3 regions of the Dorea sp. Marseille-P4042 genome follow, and region 1 is predicted to be linked to each of the others. Evidence: riboswitches for the same ligand, from Rfam matches in the RefSeq annotation. Region 1 holds a riboswitch; each other region holds the start of a gene.
The links. Region 1 has a riboswitch for cobalamin ahead of C7E02_RS13635 (sirohydrochlorin cobaltochelatase). Riboswitches for the same ligand answer to the same signal wherever they lie in the genome.

Region 1 (3,282 bases):
TTTTTCTTTATAATTGTACTCTGAAAATCTGACCTGTCAACTATTTAGCTTCAATTGCAGCTTTTGTATGTGCTACATAAATCTGCTGAATTGCATCAATCTCTCCAAGGCCTGCAATCTGTGATTCTACACTGTCAAATGCTTTTGACGCTTCAAACTGGCTCTTCCAGGAATCATCATCGTCTCCTGCCATATCATTGTTCGCATGATCTCCTGCAACAACCATCAGTGGACGAAGGATTACTTTCTTATATCCGGCCTCTTTGATTTTCTCAATGACTGCCTGACACTCTGTATCTTCCGGCTCACCTTCTACAGTTCCGATAAATACATTCTTATATCCAAGCTGCTCCATCTGTGTCTGCATCTGATCATAACTTACATTTGCAACGTGTGAAGTTCCATGTCCCATGAATACAAATGCGGTTCCATCTTCGGCTGCTGCATCAATGCTGTCATAGTGTGCTGTCTTAACTGCTTCGTCTGTGATTGCTTTTGCAACTGCTTCTTTGTCTGCATTGATAACTGTTGTATCTGCTCCAACTTCGCCGAGAAGCGGCTCAGCAATCTTTACAGATTCAAATTTATCTTTATATTTTTCCACTGTCTCTGATAACTCATCATACTCTGCACCATGCATCAGATGTGTTGGCTGAACAACAAGGTTTTTAACTCCATTGTCTACTGCACGCTCTAGTGCCTGCTCCATGTTGTCGATCTTCTCATCATCACGGGCCTGTACATGATTGATGATGATCTGAGCTGTAAATGCTCTTCTTACTGACCAGTCTGGATTAGCAGCCTGAAGTGCTTTCTCAATTCCACCGATGTCTTTTGCGCGGCTGTCATTGAATGATGTACCAAAACTTACAACGAGAAGTTCATTTTCACCAATCTCGTCCTGATTTAACGGATCATCTTTCGAAGCGTCACCTGTATCTCTTCCGAAGTAATCAGGATCTGCGTTTTCACCTTCTACTAATTCTTTTTGGGCATCTGTTAATGCGTCCCATGCTTCCTTAGCTTCTTTGCACTGTTTATCTGTCTTGTCAGTTCTCTCCTGAACATAGATATCATCAATCAGTTTTGCCACCTTATCTGCTGCCACCTGATCGCTGTCCTCCTTCGTATCCTCTGTCTTTGCATCACTCTTTGCGTCAGAACTTCCTGAATTTCCTCCACATCCTGCAAGCAGAGACATACTCATAGCTGCAGTAAGTAATACGACTACCAATTTTTTCTTCATCTTTCCATCCTCCATTTTTTTCTAAGATACAAAATAATTTTTCCGGAGGTTTCTTATTATATAGAAATTCATATAATAAAAAATCCCTGCCATTAAAAAATGAACAGAGAGTACGCAAAACAAACTATTGACGAAATGATCTTCCTTCCGTCAAATAGCCTTTCTATGTATTTCGTACTGCCAGTTCCTCGTGGCCTGAACAAATATGTTCCTGTACTGTGAAAGGCAGGTATCCCGGCTTATTGCTCAGGCGCTCTAAAATCAGCCTTCCCGGTCTCCCAGTGGCATGTAGGATTCAAAGCTCGCAAAATACGGTGACGAGTTCGTACAGGATTCACACCTGTTTCCCTTTTCACCAGCCAGATAAATAACTTTTTATAATATCTTTCTCTGACTGACACCTCACACATTTTTTATTCTTTTGTATCTTTAGCTATTACTTTTACAATCTAACACATCTGATAATTACTGTCAATACATCAGCCTGTCAGACTGTATTCCATATTGGTTTCTCACTTCCATTACGGTCGGGATAAAATCCGGTCGATTTCTCTGGAAGCCTCACTCTTTGTCAGTGTATGTATGTCCATTTCCATAGAAATATTCTTCTGTTGCATAAGCCTTGTGAGAAATGCGATCTGTTTTGCGGTTATCGGTTCTTTTTTCTTCACTTTATATGCCAAGGGCTGTGGTTTAAAAACCTTCGGTTCCTTTTCCTCATAAAAATGCGCCATAGACTGATATAGTTTTGCGGTTGCCAGAGCATCATGATATGCCCGGTGCGCCGCCGCATTTTCGATATGATAGTATTCGCAGAGTGCGCCAAGCTTTCTGGATGGAAGGTCTGCGTGAACAACTTTGGCAATCTTAAGTGTATCAATTCCCATATGATCATAGGTGTAACCAAGTTCTTTTGCTTTTGTCTTCACAAAGCTGAAGTCGAACTGCACATTATGTCCGATCAGCGTATCCTGTTCGCAGAATTCAAGGAACTCCGGCAATACTTCGCCGCAGTTCCCTGCTCCTTCTACCATATCATTTGTAATTCCGGTCAGTTGCGTAATCATCGGAGGTATCCCGGCCTCCGGTTCGATAAAACGAATAAAACGATCAACAACTTTTCCTTCCCGTACTTTCAATGCACCAATCTCAATAATCTCATTGTGCTCCGGGCTAAGTCCAGTCGTCTCTATATCAAATGCAACATATGATTTTAACATCTTACTTGTCCGTCTCTTTCTCGTCCATTGCTCTTACTTTGTCATTTGCATACAATACGCCGCGCATACAGCCATTGCCTTTCACATCTGGATACCCCTCCTCATTATAACAGACTGTGATCACACAGCCATTGCGACAACCAGTACAAGTAAATTTCAAATCTGACATTTTCTCTTCCTCCCTCGCGCCTTTGCGGACTGATGCATGATTCATTTTTTCGCTACCCACGGATTTTTGTGCTATGCACTTCTTCAATCCTTAATATTATTAGTATAACATTTTGTTCATTTCTTAACAATGTACATATCTACCCATTTTGTCCATATTTACAAATTATTTTTCGTATTTTTATCTAAAATAGACAATGATTTTTCTTATTTTTAATATTATACTGTACTTTAGATAAAAAGGTTAATTATTTTAAAAGGAGAGGTAATCATGAACGAAGTATTAAATAACATTTATACTCGAAGATCTATTCGTAAATTCAAAGAGCAGGACGTTCCAAAGGATCTCGTAGATGAGATTGTCAAAGCAGGAACTTACGCTCCAAGCGGCAAGAACTTACAGACATACCGATTCTATGTAATGCAGAATGCAGATTCTATCAAGAGCCTTCAGGATGTTGTAGCAAAGGGAATGGAGAACCCTGCTTACACATTATACGGAGCAAAGGCAATTGTACTTGTTGCATGTGAGAAAGAAGCTGTCAACGGAGTCAGCGACTGCTCATGCGCAATCGAGAACATGCTTCTTGCAGCACACTCACTTGGACTTGGTGCATGCTGGATCAACCAGTTAAAATACTGTGGAGA
Region 2 (3,282 bases), on a different contig from region 1:
AATATAACGGGGAAATGAAATCAAGTAAAGAGAGGTTAAAATCATGAAACAAAAGAAAAAAATGTCTTTGGCAATGCAGATTTTTATCGCATTGGTTCTTGCAATTGTAGTAGGACTTCTGATGCAGAGTCATGCAGAATTTGCAGAGAGTTACATTAAGCCGTTTGGAACAATTTTTCTGAACCTTGTAAAGTTCATCGTAGTTCCAATCGTATTATTCTCCATTATGTGTGGGATTATCTCCATGCAGGATATTAAAAAAGTGGGAGCAATTGGTTTAAAGACCGTTGTATACTATATGTGTACAACCGCATTTGCAATCACATTTGGATTGATTGGAGGAAATCTGTTCAAAGGAATGTTCCCGGTCGTTGCAACAACAGACTTGACTTATGAAGCAACAGAGTCGGTATCATTTATGGATACAATTGTGAATATTTTCCCATCCAATTTTATTGCACCGATGTCTGAGTCCAATATGCTTCAGGTAATTGTGATGTCAGTATTGTTCGGATTTGCGATTATTCTGATTGGACCGGAGAAAAATCCACGTTTGATCCAGGGGTGTAATGATCTGAATGATATGTTTATGAAATGTATGGAGATGATCTTAAGATTATCTCCAATCGGAGTATTCTGTCTGTTGTGCCCGGTTATTGCAGTAAATGGTCCGATGATCATCGGTTCACTGGCAATGGTGCTCTTAGCAGCGTATGTCTGCTACATTATACATGCAGTTGTTGTATATTCATTAGCAGTAAAGACAATGGGCGGTATGAGTCCGATCGCATTCTTTAAAGGAATGCTTCCGGCAATGATGTTTGCATTTTCCAGTGCTTCTTCCGTAGGAACACTTCCAATCAATATGGAGTGTGTAGAGAACATGGGAGCATCAAAAGAAGTGACTTCATTTGTGCTTCCGCTTGGAGCAACAATTAACATGGATGGAACTGCAATTTATCAGGGAGTATGTGCAATCTTTATCGCGTCCTGTTATGGAATCAACCTGACACTTCCACAGATGCTGACGATTATTCTGACAGCAACACTGGCATCTATCGGAACAGCAGGTGTGCCGGGATCTGGAATGGTTATGCTGGCAATGGTACTTACATCTGTAGGACTTCCAGTAGATGGAATCGCTCTTGTAGCCGGAGTGGATCGTATCTTTGATATGGGACGTACAACAGTAAACATCACAGGTGATGCAAGCTGCTGCATGGTTGTCACAAATCTTGAGAAAAAGAAAGCATTAAGAAAAAAATAAGTATGTAGTTTCGCAAGTAGGAATGTAGAGCCATTCTTAATGATGTACACTTGGTTTTTATGAGTTTATTCTTTTTAGGAATTCCATGAAGACTGAGTGTATTTTATTTGGAAAAACGATAATTGGGTAGATATATCAATATTATTTATTTGAAATAAGCGTGCTTAATAATTATACTGGATGCAGAAGACTATATTAGTGATGGATTTGACATTTAAAAGGGAATCTGGTGAGAATCCAGGGCAGCCTATTCTACTGTAAGATGGACGAAGCTTCAACGGAGTCACTGGTATTTATATCTGCAACAGAACAGCAGTAATATAAGCCGGGAAGAGGAAAGCAGAGGATGAAATCAAGCCAGGAAACCTGCTATATAGGAATTGGGATTTTCGGTAGGGAAAAGAACAGACACTTCGTTTTATTTTCCCTGCCTTTTTTAGTGGAAAAATATTTCATACTGATCGTTCATGACAGTGATAGAAGTTATAGTGTATAAAATCCAGGGAGAATATTGAGAAACTTATTGTTTGCATGTATAATACGAGGAGGAGATTTATGCACGAATTAGACCAGATGACACCGAATCAAAGACTGAATGCTTTTATGACAGGACAATCGATGGATCGAATGCTTGCAATGCCGGTCATAGTATCTATGTCAGGCGATGTATGTGGGATGACTCATCGCGAGAAAAGAAGCTCACCGGAGAATGAGGCAAAGTGTCAGATTGAAGCGTACAAAAGATTTGGTAATGACCTTGCAGTCATTGAATACGGGCTTCACATGGTAGGAGTTGGGCTTGGGGGAACGACCAATGATCCGGAGATTCAGACACCTGCAATCGCAACGTATCCGCTTGAAAGTTTGGATGATATTGACAAGCTGGATCCGGAACGTCTGAAGATTGTCTTATCGATATTTATAAAGAGTTCATTCAAGAAGGGGTATTGATCCTACAATGTGATCCACTCGCTTCTGGCACAATCTTGAGAAAGAGTCAGTATCAGGAGTTTGTGCTTCCGTATGCAAAAAAAGTAAATCAGGCAATTCATAATGCAGGAGGAATGGTCTGCTATCATATATGTGGGGATACGACCAAAACAATTGATGACATGGCAGATGCAGGAAGTGATATGATCAGTGTGGACAATGTCGTTGATTTGGAGCATGTAAAAAATACAGCAGGGCAGAAGATGCCGATTCTTGGAAATGTGGCACCGGTCGACTATTTTATTCAGGGAACAAAGGAAGAAATGGATGCAGCTGTAAAGAGGTGTTTGCAGAAAGCATGGGATTCACCGAATGGTTATATTCTTGCCTCTGGATGTGATCTTTCCGGTCAGGTAAAATTGGAGAATATTGAAGCGTTTATGAATGCAGCAAGAAAGTATGGGAAATGGCCATTAGATCCTAAGAACTTTGAGTAAAATGTGTCGGAAAGATAATCTGCCAAATTTGAATAAAAAGATATAAAATCAGAAAACTAATCTGATGGAGGTAGATAAAAAGGACATGGTTGTTCAGATCATATCTGGATTTCGGGGATCCGGAAAAACAACATTCTTAAATCAATGGATAGAACAGGTAAAGGGAAAGACTGCGGTAATTCAAAATGATTTTGGTGCACAGGCAGTTGACCGGGAAAATGCAGAAGGCAGCTTGATCTATGAAGAAATCGGTGAGGGCTGTATTTGCTGTGGGATGGCACTTGAGTTTGAAGAAAAGATGCGCCGGATTGCCATGGAAGATTGCCCGGACAGAATTTTTATAGAAGCATCTGGATTTGGAAAACTGTCCGATGTCGTGAAAGTATGTACGCAGCTAAAAGAGAAGGAACATCTTGAGATGATGATTGGACCGAATGTTACAGTTGTAGACATTGGCATGGTGGAGGCATATGCCTCCGGACTGGGAGAATTTTATGTAGACCAGATTGAACATGCAGATGTGATTCTGGTCAATAATATTGATTCAGACGATGTAGAATCGGAGGAAATAGAAGAAGGCTGGAAAGC
Region 3 (3,282 bases), on a different contig from region 1:
AAAACCGGAAGTGATGGAAAAGGTCTTCTGGAAACTGGGAGATCAAATTTTGAAATATATGGAACTGGTGAAAGAGTACGGGGGAGATTTGATCAGCTATGCAGATTCTTCTGGCGGAGTGAATATTCTGGGACCGAAGATGATGGAAGCTGTTACGGTGAATTTTACGTACCCATTCTTGAAGAAAGTAGAGCAGCTTGCCGATGATAAGACTATGATTCTGCTCTGCCCGAAAACGACGCTTGCTCTTATTGGAACAGAAAAAGCGAAGTTTGTGGACCATCAGTTAGAAGAGCCAATCGGATATGCACAGGCCTGCATTCATATGATCGGAAAAGCACATTTTGCCGGACAGATGTGTATTAAGAATGTTGGCTATCAGCTGAATCATGGGATTTTTAAAGAAGTAAAGTTATTGTAGTTAGTGGATTTTGTTTAACAGCATATTTATGAAATGTCAAAAGGACAGCCGATGTGAAAAAACACATGGCTGTCCTTTCTTGGCAAATCAGACGAATTTATAAAGCTACTTACGTCTGTATACCCACTTCAAACATTCGAAAAAGATCAAGTTAATTTAAGAGCAGTTCTGCTCTGATCATACGGACAGATTCGTCCGATATTCCATGTTTGAAAAAATAACTATAAATGGTATAATACAAGGAGAAAAGTGTATGGAGAGAACCGAAAACTTAATCATGCAGGAAGACAGATGGAAGCCATTAAAGGAGATGAATCTCACGGACGATTTTCTATTTGATGTGGCAACCGCGGAACTGGAAAATTGCAAGACAATTATCGAATTATCTACTGGTTTGCGATTAAAAAGCCTCAAGTGGAAAGAAGGTCAGAAGGTTATTCACAATATTCCGGGAAAACGTGGAATTCGAATGGATTTTGTCGCAGAATCTGAAGATGGTCGCGTTTTTGATGTAGAGATGCAGAATCGGAAGGAAGGAAATATTCCAAAACGAACCAGATTCTATCAGGCATTGATGGACGCACCAATGTTGAAAAGCGGTGAAAAAGGTTTTGATAAGCTAAAACCGCTGTTTATTATTGTAATTTGTGACTATGATCCATATGGAATGAAGAAGTATTGCTATACGTTTGAAAGTCGCTGCAAGGAACAGCCAGATTTATTACTTGGAGATGAGGTTACAAAATTATTTCTCAGTACAAAAGGGGAAAATGAAGATGAAGTATCGAAAGAATTAGTGGATTTCCTTCATTATATTACTGAGAGCAATGAACATGGACTTCCAGAAGAATGTGATGAAAGACTTCGCCGTCTGCATGAGAGTATACAGGAAATAAAAACAAGTACAAGTGTGGAGGTCGAGTATATGAAGATGGAAGAAAGAGAAAGACTGGTAAAAGAAGAGGCAACAGAGCGAGGTTTAAGAGAAGGGAGAATACGAGGAAGAGAGGAAGGAAGATAGTATTAAGGCGTTGGAGGATTTGGAATATCGTAAGAAATTGTATGAGGAATTTGGCGTATAAATTGAAAAAAGAAGCTTCTATGGGAGAAATCCTGTGGAAGCTTTTTAAGCATGTCACTGAAGTATAATGAATTGTAACAAAGCTTCAGTTTCATTGACTTTCTCAAGTCTAAATGTTATATTTGTTATGGAAAATTATGAAGAACGTTCGGTGCTGTTTCATTGTGAGAACAGGTAAAAGGGAAACAGGTGAGAAGCCTGTACGAACTCGTCACTGTAAATAGATATGTAGAATCATAGGCTGCGGATAATCTGACAAGGCAGCTCATCCACTGGGAAACTGGGAAGGAGATTTTATGTGAACTCTATAAGTCAGGAAACCTGCCGGTCGTTGGTACATGGAATGAGAATTCCAGGTCACGAGTAATTGATTGTACCGAAAGTTTTATAAAACGAAAATATTTTTACTTATGTCAGTAAAAGTTTTTTCTTTTTTTTTTCGTACGATTATTTTCATGATAATTCCCAGACAACAAGGTAAAACATAATAAAGGAGAAGAAAAGGATGAAAAGAAAAAGTGCAAGCTTTTTAGCAGGTGTGCTTGTTGCATCGATGGTGGCTACACCTTTGTCGTATACGAATGTATATGCACAAGAACAAGATGTAGTAGAAGCCGATGCGGCACAAACAGAGTCAGAATCTGACGTAGTTTCTGATAATACAGATAATGTGTCAGAAAATGTTAGTGAAAAAGAAAATACAGAAAAATCAGAAAGTGCAATACCGGCACAACAAGAAAATAAGAATGCAGAATCTGTAGATAAATCAAATGTGGAAAATGAACCGGTGCAGACAGAGCAAAAAAATGAGTCTGTAACGCAGGAAGCAGCGCCACAGGACTCTATAGTGCCTGTGCAGCCTACAGAGGCGATTTCTGGTGTCAAGGTGTTAAAAAACGATGGAAACGAGTACGGGATGTTTCCAATCGTTGTTGAAAAGATGGAAGTGAAAGATAATCAGGTAACGATTGATTTTAATACAGGTGAAAAATCTGTATTTGATTGGTTATATCTGGGACCTGTAACAGATAGCGAAAAAACAGGTTATACAAAAGGTGAAAAAGCAAATGGTACATGCAAGTTTTCTATTACTGTTCCGTTGTCAAAACAGAATAGTTGGATTCCGGTAGCCGCAGGACGTTCTGATAAAGGAACATGGTCAGAAAATTATCTGTGGATGAGTGTTCCAAACGTAGAAGTTATTACGGGACAGCCGAACGATGTGAAAGCAAAAGAAGGAGAAAATGTTAAATTATCTGTAAGTGCTTCTGAAGAAGATGTTTCATATCAATGGCAGTATAGCGCAGATGGAACAAACTGGACAGACTGTGATGGTGAAAATGCAACAACAGCTAATTATAGCTTTACAATGAAAAAAAGCTCAGAAGGAAAGTATCGTTGCATTGTCAATAAGTCATATATAAAGGAAACCTCTAATACTGCAACAATTACATTTGTAGATGATGATAAGAAGGACGATGGAAAAACAGACAGTGACAATTCTGGAGATAATACTGGAAGCGGCACAACTGCACAGGAAGGTTATGTAGCAAGTGATGGGATTACTTCTATCTATGCCAGTGATGATACGAAGAAACCAGGACAGCCATATAAGATGTTTAAAATTGGAGCATCTGAGGCAAAAGTTGTAGGAGATAAAATACAGGTATCCATTTGGGTAGAACCAGCAAGCAGTGGAAACTTTTCATATGATGCAATTTATATTGGTAATGGAAATGATAAGGAAAAAGAACCACTAATTATCGGAGAAGAAGATACA

Region 2: another riboswitch for cobalamin. It lies ahead of C7E02_RS20175 (uroporphyrinogen decarboxylase family protein); the one in region 1 lies ahead of C7E02_RS13635 (sirohydrochlorin cobaltochelatase).
Region 3: another riboswitch for cobalamin. It lies ahead of C7E02_RS05095 (immunoglobulin domain-containing protein); the one in region 1 lies ahead of C7E02_RS13635 (sirohydrochlorin cobaltochelatase).

What each region holds. Positions count from the first base shown of each region.
Region 1 covers NZ_OLMI01000003.1:44,884-48,165, forward strand. The annotation lists gene C7E02_RS13635 (sirohydrochlorin cobaltochelatase) at 41-1,246, opposite strand; cobalamin riboswitch at 1,454-1,666, opposite strand; gene C7E02_RS13640 (3'-5' exonuclease) at 1,768-2,466, opposite strand; gene C7E02_RS19230 (hypothetical protein) at 2,468-2,635, opposite strand; gene C7E02_RS13645 (nitroreductase family protein) at 2,906-3,282, shown strand, end outside.
Region 2 covers NZ_OLMI01000001.1:1,020,170-1,023,451, reverse strand. The annotation lists gene C7E02_RS05145 (dicarboxylate/amino acid:cation symporter) at 44-1,267, shown strand; cobalamin riboswitch at 1,446-1,655, shown strand; gene C7E02_RS20175 (uroporphyrinogen decarboxylase family protein) at 1,823-2,218, shown strand; gene C7E02_RS20170 (uroporphyrinogen decarboxylase family protein) at 2,215-2,694, shown strand; gene C7E02_RS05135 (leucine-rich repeat protein) at 2,759-3,282, shown strand, end outside.
Region 3 covers NZ_OLMI01000001.1:1,008,533-1,011,814, reverse strand. The annotation lists gene C7E02_RS05105 (uroporphyrinogen decarboxylase family protein) at 1-421, shown strand, start outside; gene C7E02_RS05100 (Rpn family recombination-promoting nuclease/putative transposase) at 675-1,442, shown strand; cobalamin riboswitch at 1,635-1,845, shown strand; gene C7E02_RS05095 (immunoglobulin domain-containing protein) at 2,008-3,282, shown strand, end outside.